One region of the Bacillus sp. KICET-3 genome, then DNA from elsewhere that is predicted to be linked to it. Evidence: riboswitches for the same ligand, from Rfam matches in the RefSeq annotation. Region 1 holds a riboswitch; each other region holds the start of a gene.
What was found. A riboswitch is a leader RNA that binds a small molecule or an ion and turns the genes downstream of it on or off. The one in region 1 is predicted to bind S-adenosylmethionine.

Region 2: linked by a shared signal. The riboswitch ahead of R5H20_RS06990 (methionine biosynthesis PLP-dependent protein) and the one ahead of mtnW (2,3-diketo-5-methylthiopentyl-1-phosphate enolase) in region 1 are both predicted to bind S-adenosylmethionine.
Region 3: linked by a shared signal. The riboswitch ahead of R5H20_RS08915 (YezD family protein) and the one ahead of mtnW (2,3-diketo-5-methylthiopentyl-1-phosphate enolase) in region 1 are both predicted to bind S-adenosylmethionine.

The regions. Positions count from the first base shown of each region.
Region 1 covers NZ_CP137345.1:1,544,431-1,550,659, forward strand. Annotated here, with positions in the region: gene R5H20_RS07780 (carbon-nitrogen family hydrolase) at 1-741, opposite strand, end outside; gene R5H20_RS07785 (pyridoxal phosphate-dependent aminotransferase) at 836-2,026, shown strand; SAM riboswitch class I at 2,077-2,177, shown strand; gene mtnW (2,3-diketo-5-methylthiopentyl-1-phosphate enolase) at 2,265-3,482, shown strand; gene mtnX (2-hydroxy-3-keto-5-methylthiopentenyl-1-phosphate phosphatase) at 3,473-4,180, shown strand; gene R5H20_RS07800 (methylthioribulose 1-phosphate dehydratase) at 4,138-4,764, shown strand; gene R5H20_RS07805 (1,2-dihydroxy-3-keto-5-methylthiopentene dioxygenase) at 4,791-5,330, shown strand; gene fosB (metallothiol transferase FosB) at 5,370-5,822, opposite strand; gene R5H20_RS07815 (YkvA family protein) at 5,824-6,123, opposite strand.
Region 2 covers NZ_CP137345.1:1,391,032-1,397,260, reverse strand. Annotated here, with positions in the region: gene R5H20_RS07010 (hypothetical protein) at 1-94, opposite strand, end outside; tRNA gene R5H20_RS07005 (tRNA-Val) at 287-359, opposite strand; gene R5H20_RS07000 (DUF819 family protein) at 549-1,748, shown strand; gene metC (cystathionine beta-lyase) at 1,802-2,977, opposite strand; gene R5H20_RS06990 (methionine biosynthesis PLP-dependent protein) at 2,974-4,092, opposite strand; SAM riboswitch class I at 4,159-4,276, opposite strand; gene R5H20_RS06985 (esterase family protein) at 4,540-5,256, shown strand; gene R5H20_RS06980 (YjcG family protein) at 5,322-5,831, shown strand; gene R5H20_RS06975 (GNAT family N-acetyltransferase) at 5,841-6,229, shown strand, end outside.
Region 3 covers NZ_CP137345.1:1,760,812-1,767,040, forward strand. Annotated here, with positions in the region: gene R5H20_RS08895 (dihydroorotate dehydrogenase electron transfer subunit) at 1-290, shown strand, start outside; gene R5H20_RS08900 (dihydroorotate dehydrogenase) at 290-1,225, shown strand; gene pyrF (orotidine-5'-phosphate decarboxylase) at 1,194-1,913, shown strand; gene pyrE (orotate phosphoribosyltransferase) at 1,910-2,542, shown strand; SAM riboswitch class I at 2,733-2,838, shown strand; gene R5H20_RS08915 (YezD family protein) at 2,954-3,058, shown strand; gene R5H20_RS08920 (phosphoadenylyl-sulfate reductase) at 3,146-3,847, shown strand; gene R5H20_RS08925 (sulfate permease) at 3,859-4,923, shown strand; gene sat (sulfate adenylyltransferase) at 4,949-6,085, shown strand; gene cysC (adenylyl-sulfate kinase) at 6,102-6,229, shown strand, end outside.

The DNA of each region.
Region 1 (6,229 bases):
ATGGCCCCTGGCTTTTTTGATGTCATCAAGGTCAATTTCGGCTCTGATCACCGTTTCTCCATGCCCGGCTTCGGCGAGGATATGTCCGAGCGGATCAATGATCATGCTGTGGCCCGCAAATTCGTTTTCCGGGTTATGCCCCGAGCAATTGCAGGCGGCGACAAAACATTGATTTTCGATCGCTCTGGCCGTTAATAGAGTCCGCCAATGATCGAGGCGCGGATGCGGCCATTCAGCTGATACAAATACGATGCCGGCTCCTTTTGACGTGTGTTTCCTGATCCATTCAGGAAAACGGATGTCATAGCAGATAAAACCCGCTGCTTTGACGCCTTCAAGCTCAAAGCAGCCTCCGCCCGATCCCGGAGCTAAATAAAGATGCTCATCCATCAGCTGAAAAAGGTGAGCTTTGCTGTATTCTTTTACAAGTCTTCCGTTTTTGTCGGCGATGTACATCGTATTGTATACGCCGCTTTTTCTCTTGACGGCGACTGAGCCGCCCACAATGTGGACATTGTTCGCTTTCGCCGTTTGCCGGAGCCATTCTTTGGTCTGCTCTCCTTCATCGTCTCCGATTGCATCAAGGTTTTTTAGATCATAGCCAGTCGTCCAAAGCTCGGGAAGAATCAAAATATCCGCGTGCCGGCTTTCACTTTCGACCAGCCGGCTTGCTTTTTTAAAATTTTCTGAAGGGTTTCCGTATGATATATCGAATTGCAGGCAGGAAATCGTCCACTTCACTTTGAGCCACCTCATTTTTTGCTTTACATTTTATCTTTAACAATATATGATGATGGACTATCATTTCAAGAATTTTTCAAAGCGGGTGAAAAAAATGAAATTTGAGCTTTCTGATCTATTGAAACAGCTTCCCGAGCAATTTTTTGCTTCTTTGGTCAAAAAGGTGAACGAAAAGATAGCCGCCGGCCATGATGTGATCAATCTCGGTCAGGGAAATCCCGATCAGCCGACACCGGGACACATTGTTGACGCGATGACAGAAGCGGTCCGGAATCCCGAAAATCATAAATATTCCTCTTTTCGGGGGAGCCGTTCGCTGAAACAGGCGGCCGCTGAATTTTATAAAAGGGAATACGGCGTCTTGCTTGACCCTGATAAAGAAATCGCCGTATTGTTCGGAGGGAAGGCGGGGCTTGTAGAGCTGCCGCAATGCCTCTTGAATCCCGGCGATACGGTGCTTGTTCCCGACCCGGGCTATCCGGATTATTGGTCAGGCGTCAGACTGGCAAAAGCGAACATGGAAACGATGCCGCTGTTGGAGAAAAACGGCTATTTGCCGGATTACAGCCAAATTCCAGTACACATAAAGGAAAAAGCGAAGCTCATGTATCTGAACTATCCGAACAACCCGACGGGAGCCCAGGCGACGCCGGCGTTTTTTGCGGAAACGGTCAGCCTCGCGAAAACGCACGGGATCTGTGTTGTTCATGATTTTGCCTATGGGGCGATCGGCTATGACGGGCAAAAGCCGGTGAGTTTTCTTGAAACTGATGGAGCAAAAGAAGCCGGCATCGAAATCTATACGCTCTCCAAAACATATAATATGGCGGGCTGGAGAGTCGGATTCGCCGCTGGAAATGCTTCGGTGATTGAAGCGCTGAACCTATACCAGGATCATATGTATGTCAGCCTCTTTAAAGCAGTCCAGGACGCCGCGGCGGTCGCGCTTCTTTCAGATCAAAGCTGTGTCAAGGAACAAAATGAACGCTATGAAAAAAGACGCAACGTTTGGATGAAAGCCGTCCGCGCCATCGGTTGGGAAGCGCAGGCCCCAGAGGGCTCATTTTTTGCATGGATGCCTGTTCCGGAAGGCTTTACATCTGAAGGGTTTTCCGATTTTCTCTTGGAAAAAGCGCATGTCGTCATGGCGCCCGGCAAAGGATTCGGAGCATTTGGCGAAGGATATGTGAGAGTCGGTCTATTGACAAGCGAAGAACGTCTGCGGGAAGCTGCCGACCGGATCGCCGAGCTGAATATTTTCAAAAAGTCGGAAGTCTCTCATTGACAACCGCGGAAAACGGTGGGATAATTCAAAATAATTTATAAAAAACAATATTCTTATCAAGAGCAGGTGGAGGGACGAGCCCGATGAAGCCCGGCAACCGACTTATAAAAGCACGGTGCTAATTCTTGCAGCTGCCGCTGAGAGATAAGGATTCGACACGCAGAAACGAAACCTCTTTAAGCGAATGCAGCGCAAAAAGAGGTTTTTTATATGCACGAAACAAGGAAGGAGCTAAAGAATGAGCGAACTTTTGGCAACATATGTCCTGACGGATCCCGGCAGCGATCCGGAAAAAAAGGCCGAACAAATTGCATTAGGCCTTACTGTGGGGTCCTGGACGGATTTGCCGCAATTAAAAAAAGAGCAACTAAAAAGGCACAAGGGGCGGGTCGTCCGGATTGAGGAAATCGAAGGCGATCAAGGAGAGCATCAGGCAAAAGTCACCATCGCCTATCCGGAACTCAATTTTACGGACGATATCCCGGCCGTCCTTACGACCGTTTTCGGAAAGCTGTCCCTTGACGGAAAAGTCAAACTGACGGACCTCGAATTTTCCGAGGCCTTTAAACGATCATTGCCGGGGCCGAGATTCGGCGTCTACGGGATCCGCAAAAAAATCGGCGAATTTGAAAGACCGCTTCTGATGAGCATTTTCAAGGGCGTCATCGGCCGGAGCATGGAGGAGTTAAAAGAGCAGCTAAGGCAGCAGGCGCTTGGCGGGGTGGACTTGATCAAGGATGATGAAATTTTATTTGAAACAGGCAGTGCACCGTTTGAAAAGCGGATTACAGAAGGGAGAAAGGTTCTTCAGGAGACCTATGAAGAAACCGGCCATAAAACGCTTTACGCCGTCAACCTGACGGGAAGGACGATGGAGCTGAAAACAAAAGCGAAAAAAGCCGCTGAGCTTGGCGCCGATGTCCTGCTGTTTAATGTGTTTGCCTACGGGCTTGATGTGCTGCAAAGCCTCGCGGAGGATGATGACATTCCGCTGCCGATTATGGCGCATCCGGCGGTAAGCGGCGCATTTACGTCATCACCGTATTACGGCTTTTCCCACCGGCTGCTGCTTGGAAAGCTGAACCGCTATGCGGGCGCCGATTTCAGCCTGTTTCCTTCCCCGTACGGAAGCGTCGCCCTTCCAAAACGCGAAGCACTCGCCATTCATGAAGAATGCACGAAAGAAGATGTCTTTCAGCCGACCTTTGCCGTGCCGTCGGCCGGCATTCATCCCGGAATGGTCCCGCTGCTGATGAAGGATTTTGGGATTGATCATATCATAAACGCCGGAGGCGGCATCCACGGCCATCCGAACGGAGCAATAGGAGGAGGCAGGGCATTTAGAGCGGCGATTGAAGCGGTACTGGAGGCTGAACCTGCCGAAGAGAAGGCAAAGCGCTCTCCCGATTTAAGGCTTGCCCTTGAGAAATGGGGAAAAGTTGAGGCATCTGTATGAGAAAGCCGCTGATCATTTGCGATTTTGACGGGACGATTACGAAAAATGACAACATCATCAGCATCATGAAAACATTTGCTCCGGAAGAATGGCATGCCTTAAAAGATGCGGTCCTTTCAAAAGACCTGTCGATCAGGGAGGGTGTCGGCAGCATGTTCAAGCTGCTCTCCAGCGGCTTGAGGGAAGACATTACGGCATATATCCTCAAACAGGCGGAAATCCGCGCGGGCTTCCAAGAATTTGTTTCATTTCTGTCCGGGTGCGGACTTCCTTTTTACGTCGTCAGCGGCGGCATGGACTTTTTCGTATATCCGCTGCTTGAAGGAATCGTGGAGAAAGAGCGGATTTACTGCAACCAGGCTGATTTTTTTGGCGACAGCATATCGGTCAAATGGCCGTATCCGTGCGACGATCAATGCCAAAATGAATGCGGCTGCTGCAAGCCGTCGATCATCCGCAAGCTTCAGGGTCCAGATGATTTTATCGTGATGATCGGGGATTCCGTTACAGATGTGGAGGCGGCAAAGCGCGCTGATTTATGCATCGCGCGGGATTATTTGCTGAAGGAATGTGAAGACCTGCAATTGCGCCATGCCGCATTTGAAGATTTCTACGATGTGAAGCGGGCGCTTCTCGGCGTCAAGGAGGTGGAGGAATGGATGCAGGAAAAAAGCGCTGGCAGGAGCTGGCCGAAGTGAAAAGAGAGCTTGCGGCGAGAGACTGGTTTCCGGCGACGAGCGGCAATCTGTCCATCAAAGTGTCAGATGATCCGCTTCGCTTTTTCGTGACGGCGAGCGGAAAAGATAAACGAAAAGAAACCGATGAGGATTTTCTCCTGGTAGATGAAGAAGGCATGCCGGCGGAAAGCGGTCATACCCTGAAGCCGTCGGCAGAAACGCTTCTTCATACGTATGTTTACAAAAAAACAAATGCCGGCTGCTGTCTTCACGTCCATACGATTGACAACAACGTGATATCTGAGCTTTATGGACAAGAGAAGCAGGTCAGCTTTAGAGGCCAGGAAATCATAAAAGCGCTCGGATACTGGGAGGAAAATGCCGAGGTCACCGTCCCGATTATTGAAAACACCGCCCATATCCCGGATTTGGCGGCAGATTTTGCCGCACATCTGACAAAAGATTCAGGCGCTGTCCTGATCCGCAGCCACGGCATTACCGTCTGGGGACGCACGGCATTTGAAGCGAAACGCATGCTGGAGGCTTATGAATTTTTATTCAGCTGGCATTTAAAATTAAAATCATATCAAACGCAATATGCGTAAAGAGTGCACTAAAGGGGGAGAAAAGCATGGCAACGATCCGCATCCATGATGAAGAAAACACAACAATCGAAAACCAGGAAGAGGTAGAACAATTTTTGAAGCAGCAGGAAGTCATTTATGAAAAATGGGATATCGAAAAGCTGCCTGCTGGGCTAAGAGAAAAATATGATTTGACCGACGAAGAAAAACAGAAGATTTTAGACGTGTTCGCAGCGGAAATTTCAGATATTTCAGAGCGCCGCGGCTATCAGGCACAGGATGTCATCTCGCTTTCGGATCAACATCCGAATCTGGATGAGCTGCTGAAAAACTTTAAACAGGAACATCACCATACAGATGATGAGGTCAGGTTCATCGTCAGCGGCCATGGAATTTTTGCGATTGAAGGAAAGGACGGCGCGTTTTTCGATGTTCTTTTAAATCCCGGCGATTTGATTTCCGTACCGGAAAACACACGCCACTATTTTACGCTTCAGGAGGACCGGAAAGTCGTCGCCGTCAGAATTTTCGTCACCACTGAGGGATGGGTGCCGATTTATGAAAAAGACGAGCTGAAGCAATCATAAAAAAAGCGCTTCCGGCATAGCCTTGCCGGGGCGCTTTTTTTACTTGTTTTTTTCATACAATGCTTTAATATTGGCTTCGTGAAAGGACAGGTGCGGCTTTTCTTTTTGATAGTAAGCGAGCCTGTCCAGCACAGAGCCGGTGTGGAGCTCGAATTTATGGCCGTCAGGGTCGGTAAAGTAAATCGAATCTTTATCGCCTTTATGGCGTTTTCTTCCTTTTAGCACGTTTACCCCAAGGGCGGTTAATTTCTTTTCCCACTCAGGCACATCCTCCTGTTTGATCGAAAAGGCGATATGCGTGTAGGAGTCATGAATCTCCGTCCGCGGAATATTTTTTTCCTCGTTCAAGGCAAGCCAGATGCCGTTTAGATCAAAATATGCTGTTTTTTCGGCTTTTACAAGCCATTTGGCGCCAAACACCTTCTCATAGAATGCGATAGAAGCCTCGAGGTCTGAGACGGAAAACAGCAGGTGGTTCAGGCCGTGAATCATTCTATCTTCCATTGTCCCATCCCTCCAATGCTTCAAAATCAGCCAGCTCTTTAACGATTTGTCTAAATAAAAAAGCGAGAACGGCCGCGTCATCAATCCATCCCGGCCCTATAAGAACATCGGGAATCAGGTCAACAGGGGAAAGGATATAAACGAGAGCCGCAGCAGCAAGTAAAATCGTTTTTTTCGGAAAAAGGGGGTAATCGCCTTTTCGCCAGGCTCTAAAGGCTCTGAAAAACAGCGGGATACCTGTTATAGCTTCTTTGGCTGCAAAAAGCGCCTTTAGCCTTTTCAACACCATAAAAAAGACCTCCTGTATATCATAAGCGTTTATCTTTTTTGATCAGCGGGTAATACAACTTTAATCCAACAAATCTATTATACTCGATTTCAAAACTTTTTTTCAA
Region 2 (6,229 bases), 150 kb from region 1:
TATTAACCCACATTAGAATTAAACCGACTGGAAAAAGTACAATTATCATAAGTATGGTAAACCAGTTTGTTTTGTAAAATGGTGTTTCTTTCAATTCTCCCCCTCCTATAGGTAAAATTATACTAAATTGTAAGTATGCCCCGCAATCTAAGTTATATATCCTGGCACCCACGGTCTTACAGGCAGGTACCAGCCAAAAAGTTCCGCTTACTTAATTGAATTTTTCGAGCTGTTTTTTAGAAAAGAACAAAAAAAATAAACCCTTTCTATGCAAGGGTTTTGGGTATGATTCCGACTGGGCTCGAACCAGCGACCTCTACCCTGTCAAGGTAGCGCTCTCCCAGCTGAGCTACGGAATCATGATATGTAACACTGGGTATTTGTCTTACTGACAAGTTCTATTATATGCAGATTATATTGTTTCGTCAACTACTTTTTTTCATTTTTTTATGTTTGCGAATGTTTGCTATTGATCAATCCTCTGTTCCCTATTACACTGTTTTATTATCAGTTAATTCAAAATATTCAATGCGAAGAGGGGGTCTTACATGAATTCGTCTTTGATTTCACCTGATGATATGTGGGTGCTCTGGGGGTTTATTGCGGTGTGGGCGGCTGTGAGCATCTTTTTGGAGCAGCGATACCGCTGGGCTTCGGCTGTATCCGGGGCGGTGATCGCGCTTGGTGGGGCGATGCTCTTTACGAATGTCGGCGTTCTTCCGACCGAGTCGCCCGTTTATGACGCGGTGTGGACGTATGTCGTTCCGCTTGCGATTCCTTTGCTGCTTTTTCAAATCAATGTACGGAAAATCTTCAAAGAAAGCGGACGGCTTCTGCTCGTTTTCTGCATCAGCTCCGTCGGCACGGTCATCGGCAGTATACTTGCGTTTTTCTTGTTCAGGCATCAGATTCCATACCTTGATAAAATCGGCGGAATGATCAGCGCTTCTTATATCGGCGGCGGTGTTAATTTTGCGGCGATGGCGGCAAAGTTTCAAACTCCGGGCGAATATGTCTCTTCAACCGTTGTTGCCGATAATTTTATGATGGCACTGCTCTTTTTTATTTTGATGGGTATACCGTCGCTAAAATGGTTTCAAAAACGGTTTCCCTCTGCCTGTATTTCCGATTCCGGAAAAAATCGGGCCGAATCATACTGGAAGAGAAAAGACATGTCGCTCAGAGACATTGCCATGAATCTGGGAACGGCATTCGCGATTGTTGCCGTTTCAGTTAAAGCGGCTTCTTTTTTTAAAGGGCTTTTCCCATCTGACGGCGGGTCGGTTTTTATTCAGTTTTTATCCGGAATTCTCGGCGATCAGTTTCTGCTTCTGACAACGCTGACGCTTTCCGCGACGTTTGCTTTTCCCCGCTACTTTCAAAAGCTTCGCGGTGCACAGGAAATCGGCACTTATCTGATTTATTTATTTTTTGTCGTGATCGGCATTCCTGCGGACTTGCGAATCATCCTGACGAATGCGCCTCTCCTTTTAGCGTTTGTTTTTGTCGTTGCGATGACCAACCTGTTGGTTTCATTGGCGGCCGGCAAGGCGCTCCGCTTTCGGCTCGAAGAGATTCTCCTGGCCTGCAACGCCGCAGTCGGCGGTCCGACCACTGCAGCGGCGATGGCGATCGGGAAAGGCTGGCGCGAGCTTGTCGCCCCGATCATGCTGGTCGGGACGTTCGGCTACCTCATTGGCAACTATGTCGGAACCTTCATGGGGACCTGGTTTGCCAGTCTGCTTTAAAACGAATAAAGGCCGGGGTGTTCAGCAAATTCCCGGCCTTTTCGCTTGCCCGCTCATGACCGGGCAAGCGTCCCTGCTGCAGCTTGCAAGGCTTGCGCAAAATCTTCCTGCAAATCATCCGCGTTTTCCACACCGACGCTGAGCCTCAGCAGGCCATCGGTAATTCCCCGCTTTTCCCGCTCTTCTTTCGGCATTGCGGCATGTGACATTTTCGCCGGATAGGAAAGGATCGACTCAACCGCCCCCAAGCTGACGGCAAAAACCGGAAGAGTAACATTCTCCACGACTTTTTTAACGGCTTCAGCATTCTCCAGCTCAAAAGAGAGAACCGCGCCGGCGCCGTTTGACTGGTGCTTATGCACAGAGGCGCCCGGATGTGAAGATAGCCCCGGATAATACACCTGCTTGACAGCCGGGTGGTCTGCAAAAAATTCGGCGAGCTGCTGAGCTGTTCGGCTTGCTTTTTCGAGGCGCACCTGGAGCGTTTTTAATCCTCTTAGGACGAGCCAGCAGTCCTGCACGCCGAGAACCGCTCCGAAAGAGTTTTGCAGCTTATAGAGAGCTTCACCGAGCTTTTCATCTTTGACGGCGGCAAGACCTGATAAGACATCGCTGTGCCCGCTTAAAAATTTCGTCGCGCTGTGCAGGACGATATCAACACCAAGCTCAAGCGGCCGCTGAAGCGCCGGGGTCATAAACGTGTTGTCAAGGAAAGTCAGACAGCCGTGCGCTTTGGCAAGCTTGACGACGCCCCTGATATCCGTGATCCCGAGCGTCGGGTTCGAAGGGGTTTCAAGATAAATCACCTTTGTGTTTTCCTTGATGTTTAGTGCAATTTCATTTAAATCGGTCATATCGACAAAAGTATGCTCAATACCAAAGCGGCTCAATACATCGGTAATCATCCGGTACGTGCCGCCGTAGACATCTTTTGTGACCAGAACGTGATCTCCTTTTGATAAAAGCAAAAAAGCGGTGGAGATGGCGGCCATGCCTGAAGAAAAAGCAAACCCGCGCGCCCCGCCTTCAAGCTCGGCGATCGCGTCTTCAAGCGCTTTTCTCGTCGGAGTCCCGGAACGGCTGTAATCATATTCGCCGAACTGGTCAAACGAGCTTTGATGAAAGGTCGATGCGTGCTGGATCGGCACGCTGACGGCTCCTGTTGCTCCGTCTGTTTTTGATTGGTTGTGTACGAGTTTAGTTTCGAACGTCCAGCTCCCCTTGCTCATGCGTTGACCGCCTCCTCTTTTACTTTCTGCAATGCCTGCTTGAGGTCATGCTTCAAATCGGCTACATGCTCAATTCCGACCGAAAAGCGCAGCAGCCTGTTGCAGACGCCGTTCGCGATCCGGATGTCCTCGGGAATATCCATGTGGGTCTGTGTCGCCGGATATGTGATAAAGCTCTCAACCCCGCCCAGGCTTTCAGCAAAGCAGATCGTTTGCAAGCTTTTCAGAAACGGGTTGACCCATTCTTCTTTTTGAACGCGAAATGACAGCATCCCGCCTTTTCCTGGATAAAGAACGTCTGCAACCTCCTCCTGTTCCTCCAAAAACGCGGCGAGCTCCCGGGCGTTTTCCTGATGCTGCCTCATTCTGAGGGCAAGCGTCTTCATGCCTCTCATGAGCAGCCATGAATCAAACGGGGATAAAACAGCGCCGATGGCGTTTTGATGCTGAAACATTTCCTCTGACAGCTCTTCGCCTTTTGCCACGACGAGTCCAGCCAAAAGATCGTTGTGGCCGCCTAAATACTTTGTCGCACTGTGAATGACAAGATCAGCCCCAAGCTCAAGCGGCCTTTGCAAAACCGGGGTGTAAAACGTATTGTCCACAATCAGCAGCAGGCCGTGCTCCTTGGCGATTTCCGCGACTTTTTTAATATCGGTTTCCTGCATGAGCGGGTTTGTCGGGGTTTCTACAAAAAGCGCCTTCGTGTTTTCCGTGATTTTTGACTTGATACAGTCCTCGTCTGAGAAATCATCGTACAAAAAGCGCAGTCCGTATTTTTTCCATTCGTTTTCGAACAGGCGGTATGTCCCCCCGTATAAATCCGAGGAGACGATCAGCTCATCTCCGCTTTGAAACAGCGCCATAATCGTCTGAATGGCGGCCATGCCGGAACTGAACGCAAAGCCGCGCGTTCCGCCTTCGAGTTTTGCGATTGCGTCCTCCACAAGCTGTCTTGTCGGATTTTTTGTGCGGATGTAATCAAATCCGGTGGATTCTCCGATTCCTTTATGGCGGTATGCGGAGGAGAAATAAACCGGCGGATTGACGGTTCCCGTTATTTCATCGCTGCGGTTTCCGATTTGCGCCAGTGTTGTTTGTACATGTTCAGTCATATGACACCATCCTTTTAAAAGTAAAAACCCCTTCTTCATAAGAAGAAGGGGTTGGATAAACGCTTCCTCTTATCTTCCAAGCATGTCGCTTGCTGGATTTAGCACCTTGGTGCACTGACATTGTCAGGTGCAGCCGGTTGCTGAGGTTTCAAAGGGCCAGTCCCTCCACCTCTCGTGATAAGAATGTCTTTAATTTTCTGATTGTTCTTTACTTTACCCCAATTCAGGAGAATTTTCAAGAGCCTTTTTTGAATCTTTATCTCCTTGATATGATATGATGAAATCCCGGATCAGAAAAAGCTTGCCACATTGTAGCGGCAGACTAATGTAGTCCGGACGCAACCCGGGTCAGCCGAAAATTGCAGTTACGAAGAGAATTTTCGCACTATTCGTGTTACAATGTTGGAAACGTTAACAACCTACTTTCTGGAGGAATTCAGCTTGACTATGAAAACAGGAGTCATTCAGGAAAAAAAGCTTTACTCAAAAGAGCTCGGCGAAGAAATGGAGCTGTTGGTCTATTTGCCTTCCAGCTATTCCCCGCTCTACAAATACCATGTCATCATCGCCCAGGATGGTCATGACTATTTCCGTTTGGGCCGCATCAGCCGGCAGATCGAAGAACTGTTACACAACGGTGAAATTGAACGGTGCATCGTCATCGGCGTCCCTTACAAAAGCGTTCAGGAAAGAAGGCACACATACCATCCGGAAGGGCCGAAATTCGAAGCGTATAAGCGCTTTTTGGCACATGAACTGGTTCCTTTCGCAGACCGGGAATATCCAACATATCAAGTCGGACCTGGCAGGACGCTGATCGGAGATTCACTCGGGGGAACCGTGTCCCTCATGACTGCGCTCGATTACCCGAATATGTTCGGTAATGTCATTATGCAGTCCCCGTACGTCGACAGCCATGTGCTTGAAAAAGTCGAAACCTCCGCTTCGCTGCAGCTCATTTCGGTGTACCACCAAATCGGCGTAAAAGAAACCGAAGTCAAAACGACCGACAATCAAATTTTGGACTTTACCGCTCCAAATGAAAAACTGAAGGAGCTGCTTCAAAACGAGAACATGAACTATCACTTTGAAACATTTGACGGAGACCATAAGTGGACGTACTGGCAGCCTTTAATCACGCCCGCCTTAAAAAAAATGCTTTAGCTCTCCGTATCTAAGCTGATCTTTGATATACTAAAACCATATAAATTGTCTAAGGAGGGAACAAAATGAAATACGGTATTGTGCTATTCCCATCAAAAAAACTTCAGGACATTGCAAATTCCTACCGGAAACGCTATGATCCGAATTACGCTTTAATCCCGCCCCACCTCACATTAAGAACACCGTTTGAATCTTCTGAAGAAGATATCGGCAAAGTCGTTGCACACCTGAGAGAACTTTCTAAAGAGCTGAAGCCGATCAGGCTGAAAATTACAAAGTTCAGTTCTTTTGCCCCGGTCAATAATGTGATTTATATGAAAGCGGAACCGACAGCGGAATTAACGGAGCTGCATGAAAAAATGTACAGCGGCGTTTTGGAAGACAAGCCGGAGTATGCGTTTGTTCCCCATGTGACGATTGCCCAAAACCTTTCTGATGATGAGCATTCCGATGTCCTTGGAACGCTTAAAATGAGAGACGCGACACATGAAGAAATCATCGACCGCTTTCACCTGCTTTATCAATTGGACAACGGCTCTTGGACCGTTTATGAAACATTTATTTTAGGAGTGTGAAGACAACAAGTGAAATCCGTCATCGTCAAGAATGATCAGCAGCTTAAAGACGCTTTTTTTGTCAGAACAGAAGTATTTATCAAAGAACAGCATGTTTCACCGGAAGAAGAAATGGATCATCTCGAACAGGAATCTTCACACCTTGTCATCTATGACGGAAAAGAATCGGTCGGAGCCGGCCGCGTTCGCCTTGTTGACGGGTACGGAAAGCTGGAGCGAATCTGTGTTTTAAAAAGCCACCGTTCCTCAGGTATCGGCAATCTGATTATGGAGGCGCTGGAAACGGAAGCGAAAAAACAGGGCGCTTCCCGATTCATGCTGAACGCCCAGACACAAGCCGTTCCTTTTTACGAAAAACACGGCTACAAAGTCGCCTCCGAAGAATTTTTAGACGCGGA
Region 3 (6,229 bases), 220 kb from region 1:
ATATTGCCACAGCGGACGGCACCCATGGGGAGAAAGGATTTGTCACCGATGTCATCGAGGCAAAAGGCCTTCAATTTGACTATCTGCTCGCCTGCGGCCCGACCCCTATGTTAAAGGCTTTGAAAGACCGCTATCCCGAAAAAGAGGTTTATTTATCGATGGAAGAGCGGATGGGCTGCGGAATCGGCGCCTGTTTTGCCTGTGTATGCCATACGGATCAAAGTGAAAAACCGTATGTAAAAGTTTGTCTGGACGGACCTGTTTTCAAAGCGCAGGAGGTGCTTTTGTAATGCTTGACGTAAATTTGCCCGGCCTCAAATTAAAAAATCCGATCATGCCGGCATCCGGATGCTTTGGTTTTGGAAAAGAGTTTGCAAACCTTTATGATCTTTCATGCCTCGGGGCGATCATGATCAAAGCGACAACGAGCGAGCCCCGCTTCGGGAATCCGACGCCAAGGGTCGCAGAAACACAAGCGGGCATGCTCAATGCGATCGGATTGCAGAATCCCGGTCTTCAGGCTGTCATGGAGCACGAGCTTCCGTGGCTGGAACAATTCGATACACCGATTATCGCCAATGTAGCCGGATCACAGCTTGAAGATTATGTGGAGGTTGCCGAAGAAATCAGCAAAGCTCCGAATGTCCACGCGCTTGAACTGAATATTTCCTGCCCGAATGTCAAAACAGGCGGGATCGCGTTCGGTACACGTCCGGAAATGGCAGCCGAGCTGACAAAGGCTGTTAAACAAGTGTCCAGCGTTCCGGTCTATGTCAAATTGTCTCCAAATGTCGCCAATATCACTGACATCGCCTTAGCCATTGAAGAAGCGGGGGCAGACGGTTTGACGATGATCAACACGCTGATCGGCATGAGGCTCGATCTGAAAACGGGCAAGCCGATTTTGGCAAATAAGACCGGAGGATTATCTGGCCCGGCCGTAAAACCGGTAGCCATCAGGATGGTTTATGAAGTCAGTCAGGCGGTAGACATCCCGATCATCGGCATGGGCGGCGTTCAGTCTGCGGAAGATGTGCTTGAATTCCTGCTGGCGGGGGCAAGCGCAGTCGCGGTCGGCACTGCCAATTTTGTCAATCCATTCGCCTGCCCGGAGATCATTGAAGAACTGCCGCGCGTTTTAGAAAAATACGGATACGGGTCTTTGACCGAATGCATCGGAAGGAGCTGGAAGCATGAACAATACGCCGCCAATCATCGCGCTTGACTTTGCATCTGCGCCGGAAACATTTGCGTTTTTGAACCGGTTTGACGGAGAGGAGCTTTTTGTGAAAGTCGGGATGGAGCTGTTTTATCAGGAAGGTCCTTCAATTCTTGAACAATTAAAACATAGAAACTGCCGCATTTTCCTTGATTTGAAGTGCCATGACATTCCGACGACCGTATATAAGGCAATGAAAAGGCTGGCGGGGTTTGGCGTCCATCTTGTCAATGTGCACGCTGCAGGCGGAAAACGGATGATGGAAGCCGCTCTTGAAGGTCTTGAGGCGGGGACGTCCGCCGGACAAAAACGTCCGTCATTAATCGCCGTAACACAGCTGACGAGCACATCTCCGGAAATGCTTCATGAGGAGCTCCTGATCAAAACGCCGCTTGCGGAAACCGTTCTTCACTACAGCAGGTTCGCAGAGGAAAGCGGGCTGGACGGCGTTGTCTGTTCCGTCCATGAAGCAGAGCGCATCTATCAGGAGGTATCTCCGTCGTTTCTGACTGTGACGCCTGGAATCCGGTTGGCTGATGATCAGAAAAACGACCAGGTCAGAGTAGCGACCCCGGCCGATGCAAAGGAAAAAGGCGTGTCGGCGATCGTTGTCGGCCGTTCTATCACCAAAGCTGAGGATCCGGTTGCTGCATATCAGAAAATAGTACGGGAATGGAAGGGGATCAAAGCATGAAAACAGAAATTGCAAGCCATCTTTTAGCGATCAAGGCGGTTTTCCTGCGGCCGAACGAGCCGTTTACATGGGCGAGCGGCATGCTGTCGCCGATTTACTGTGACAACCGTTTGACGCTGTCATATCCCGAAGTGAGGGATGATATCGCGTCAGGCCTCGCCGGGCTGATAAAAGACAAATTTCCGGAAGCGGAAATGGTCGCAGGCACGGCGACAGCGGGCATACCGCATGCCGCCCTTGCCGCTGACAGGCTCCGTTTGCCGATGTGCTATGTCAGAAGCAAACCGAAAGCGCACGGAAAAGGAAATCAAATTGAGGGGACGGTCAAGAACGGACAGAAAGTCGTTGTTATTGAAGATTTAATCTCGACGGGCGGAAGCGTGCTTGAAGCGGTTTCCGCTCTAAAAAAGGCCGGCTGCGATGTCCTCGGCGTCGCCGCCATCTTCACATACGGTCTTCCGAAAGCGGACATCGCCTTTAAGAATGCGGATGTCGAGTATCACACCCTGACCGATTACGATACATTGACGGAAACCGCGCTTGCCGGAGGATACATCAGTGAAGCCGATGCCGGAAAACTGAAAGAGTGGAAAGCAAATCCCGAGTCGAGAGCTTGGATTGAAAAATAAGAAAGCCGTCTCCCTTTTTAAGGGAACGGCTTTTTTAATTTGATGAAACCGCGGTTTTTCTGTTTTTTTCATGCTTTTGACCGGTTGAAATATAGTAAAATAGCATCATTTTTATTTTTCATTAATCCTATAAAAAAAGTCGGGTTGACTTTTGTTCGAATTGTGCTAAAATTTTAAAATAACAAAAGCAGACTTATCAAGAGCGGTGGAGGGACTGGTCCGATGAAACCCGGCAACCTGCGTGCAAGCGCAAGGTGCTACGTCCAGCAAAATGCGCTCATTTTGAGAGATAAGGAATATGTAAAGTTCCTCGTCTTTCTTTCAAATTTGGAAGAAAGATTTTAATTTTTTAGGGCAGAGGAGGAGCTGGCAATGAAAAGAGATGAGCAGCTCGAAAAAGTGATCATCAAAATGAAAGACATGCTGAAAGACATGAATTACGGATCCATCACATTCGTTGTTCAAGATGGAAAGGTCATTCAAATCGAAAAAAATGAAAAAATAAGATTGAAATAGCTGACTAGACAAACTAGAGGCGGTTTTCACAGAAGTTTTTTTCTGCTGGAAGCCGTTTTTTTGTTGGCGAAAAAGGGGGAACCGAAAATATTTACTTACAGTACATGGGAAGAACCAAAAATCGCTTTTCAAGAGGATGATTCATATAAAGGGGCATTATCGGTCCTGAAATGGGCGTACGGCCATTACGGGGATCAGCTCGTATACGCATGCAGCTTCGGAATCGAAGGGATCGTCCTGATTGATTTGATTTATAAGGTGAAAAAGGACGCCGTCATCGTATTTCTTGATACAGGTCTGCATTTTAAAGAAACGTATGACACGATTGAGGCTGTCAAAGAACGATATCCGGGCCTTCAGATTATCATGAAGAAACCGGAGCTTACGGTTGAACAGCAGGCTCAGCAATACGGGGACAAACTGTGGGAGACCAATCCGAATTTCTGCTGTGAAATGAGGAAGGTCATTCCACTCCGCGAGACGCTGTCAGCTTACCCGGCATGGCTGTCAGGGCTGCGCCGCGAGCAATCCGAAGGGCGGAGAAAGACGAACTTTTTAAATAAAGACGAAAAATTCAAGTCTATCAAAGTCTGTCCGCTCATCCATTGGACATGGAAGGATATTTGGAGATATGTGACAAAACACGATCTGCCGTACAACCCGCTCCATGACAAAGGATACCCGAGCATCGGCTGCGCGCCGTGCACCTCTCCGGCTTTTACGATAGACGATCTCCGCTCCGGCCGCTGGAATGGATCAAATAAAACAGAATGCGGATTACACGAGTAAGGAGATGAGTTATGGAACTTGCCGCCATTTTATTTAGCATGTTTTTTGCGATGAACATCGGAGCGAGCGGTGCAGCGGCTTCCATGGGCATCGCCTACGGATCTGAAGCGGTGAAAAAAAAGCTTCACGCGCTCTTGATCTGTGCGGCCGGCGTTCTCTCCGGAGCCGTCATCGGCGGGGGGAACGTCGTGAAAACGATTAGTTCGGGCATCATTCCCGAGCGGGTGATTTCGCTTGAAATCGTCTGCATTATCATCGGGTCCGCCGCCTTGTCGCTTTTTATCGCAAATGTTCTCGGCATCCCGCTTTCAACGAGTGAAGTGACAGTCGGATCTGTCGTCGGAGTAGGTGTCGCATATCAAGTTTTGTTTGTCAAATCTTTGTTTGTCATCGTCCTGTTCTGGGTAGTCGTTCCGGTCGCAGCTTTTTCTTTTACCTTTGCCATGGCAAAGTTTATGAAGAAAACAATAAAGCGCCGCGCTGCGGGGAACAAAGCGAAGATTTTGACGGTTCTGCTGTTAATCAGCGGATTTTTTGAGGCTTTTTCAGCGGGAATGAACAATGTCGCGAACGCTGTCGGCCCTTTGGTGGCGGCACATGTTTTGACAGTCGGGGAAGGAACGCTGTACGGCGGACTGTTTGTCGCGCTCGGCGCCCTTTTATTGGGCCGCCGCGTTCTTGAAACAAACGGCAAAAAGATTACCAGATTTTCAAAAGGAGAAGGAATCCTTCTTTCAAGCACGGGAGCCGGGCTTGTCATTCTCAGTTCCATGTTCGGCCTTCCCGTTCCGCTCGCACAGGTGACATCATCGTCTATTATCGGGATGGGCATGGCGAAAAACGGCGGCAATGTTTTTCATAAACAGGTGGTCAAAACGATGCTGAAAGTGTGGATCGTATCGCCGTTCCTTTCATTAAGCCTGTCTTATATGCTGGTCAGCCTTTTATTAAAAGGAGACTATTATGCTCTCATCGTCGTTACGAGCGTTCTTTTGGCATCTGTCGGGACGATCAGCCTGGTGAGGGCAGTGAAAAAAGAACATAGCTCCGTCCATGAACAGGGCGGGGGAATTTAAACATCTAGTAGGGGGAAATAATGTTATGAGTTTAGCGCCACACGGCGGTGTATTGGTTATCCGCGTCAATGAAGCATATGATGTTCAACATATCGCACTGGAAATCGAACTTGATTTGATCGCTTTTGCCGATTTGGAGCTGGTTGGAATCGGTGCATACAGCCCGATCCAAGGCTTTTTAACAGAAAAAGACTACCTATCAGTCGTTGAAAATATGAGACTTGCAGGCGGTCAAGTCTGGACGCTTCCGATCAGCCTTCCCGTCAACGAACGAAAAGCCGCCGAGCTAAAAATCGGCGATACCGTCCGTCTCACATATCAAGGGGAAACATACGGGGTCATTGACATCGAAGACATCTATACGCCCGACAAGAAAAAAGAAGCGGTCAACGTCTATAAAACCGATGATCTCAACCATCCGGGCGTAAAAAAATTGTTTGAACGGGGAAACGTCTATGTCGGCGGCCCGATTACACTCATCAAACGCAGCGAAAAACAGTTTCCCGCTCATACGTTCGAACCGGCGGAGACAAGACGGAAGTTTGCCGAGCTCGGCTGGAAAACGATTGTCGGATTCCAAACCCGGAATCCGGTGCACAGAGCGCATGAATACATCCAAAAAACCGCGCTGGAAACCGTCGACGGACTTTTCCTCAACCCGTTAGTCGGGGAAACCAAATCAGACGATATTCCGGCAGACGTCCGGATGGAAAGCTATCAAGTGCTTCTTGACGGATACTACCCGAAAGACCGCGTCTTCCTCGGCGTCTTTCCGGCAGCCATGCGCTATGCAGGCCCGAAAGAGGCGATCTTCCACGCGCTCGTCAGAAAAAATTACGGCTGTACCCATTTCATCGTTGGAAGAGATCATGCGGGAGTCGGCGATTATTATGGAACATATGAGGCACAGGAGCTGTTCGATCAATTCACACCTGAAGAAATCGGCATCACGCCGCTGAAATTTGAACACAGCTTTTACTGCAATGTATGCGGCTCGATGGCGACGGCGAAAACATGCCCTCACGACAAAGAACACCATGTCATTTTGTCCGGCACAAAGGTACGGGGAATGCTGAGAAACGGCGAATTCCCGCCAAGCACATTCAGCCGTCCTGAGGTCATTCAAACATTAATCAAAGGCTTAGCGGCCGGAGTTTCTTAAAAAAGGGGGGAGACTGTTGGTGAATAAAGACATCGTTTGGCATGAAGCATCCATTACAAAACAGGAATATCACGAAAAAAACAAGCATAAAAGCTCGATCATTTGGCTGACGGGTTTAAGCGGATCGGGGAAATCGACAATTGC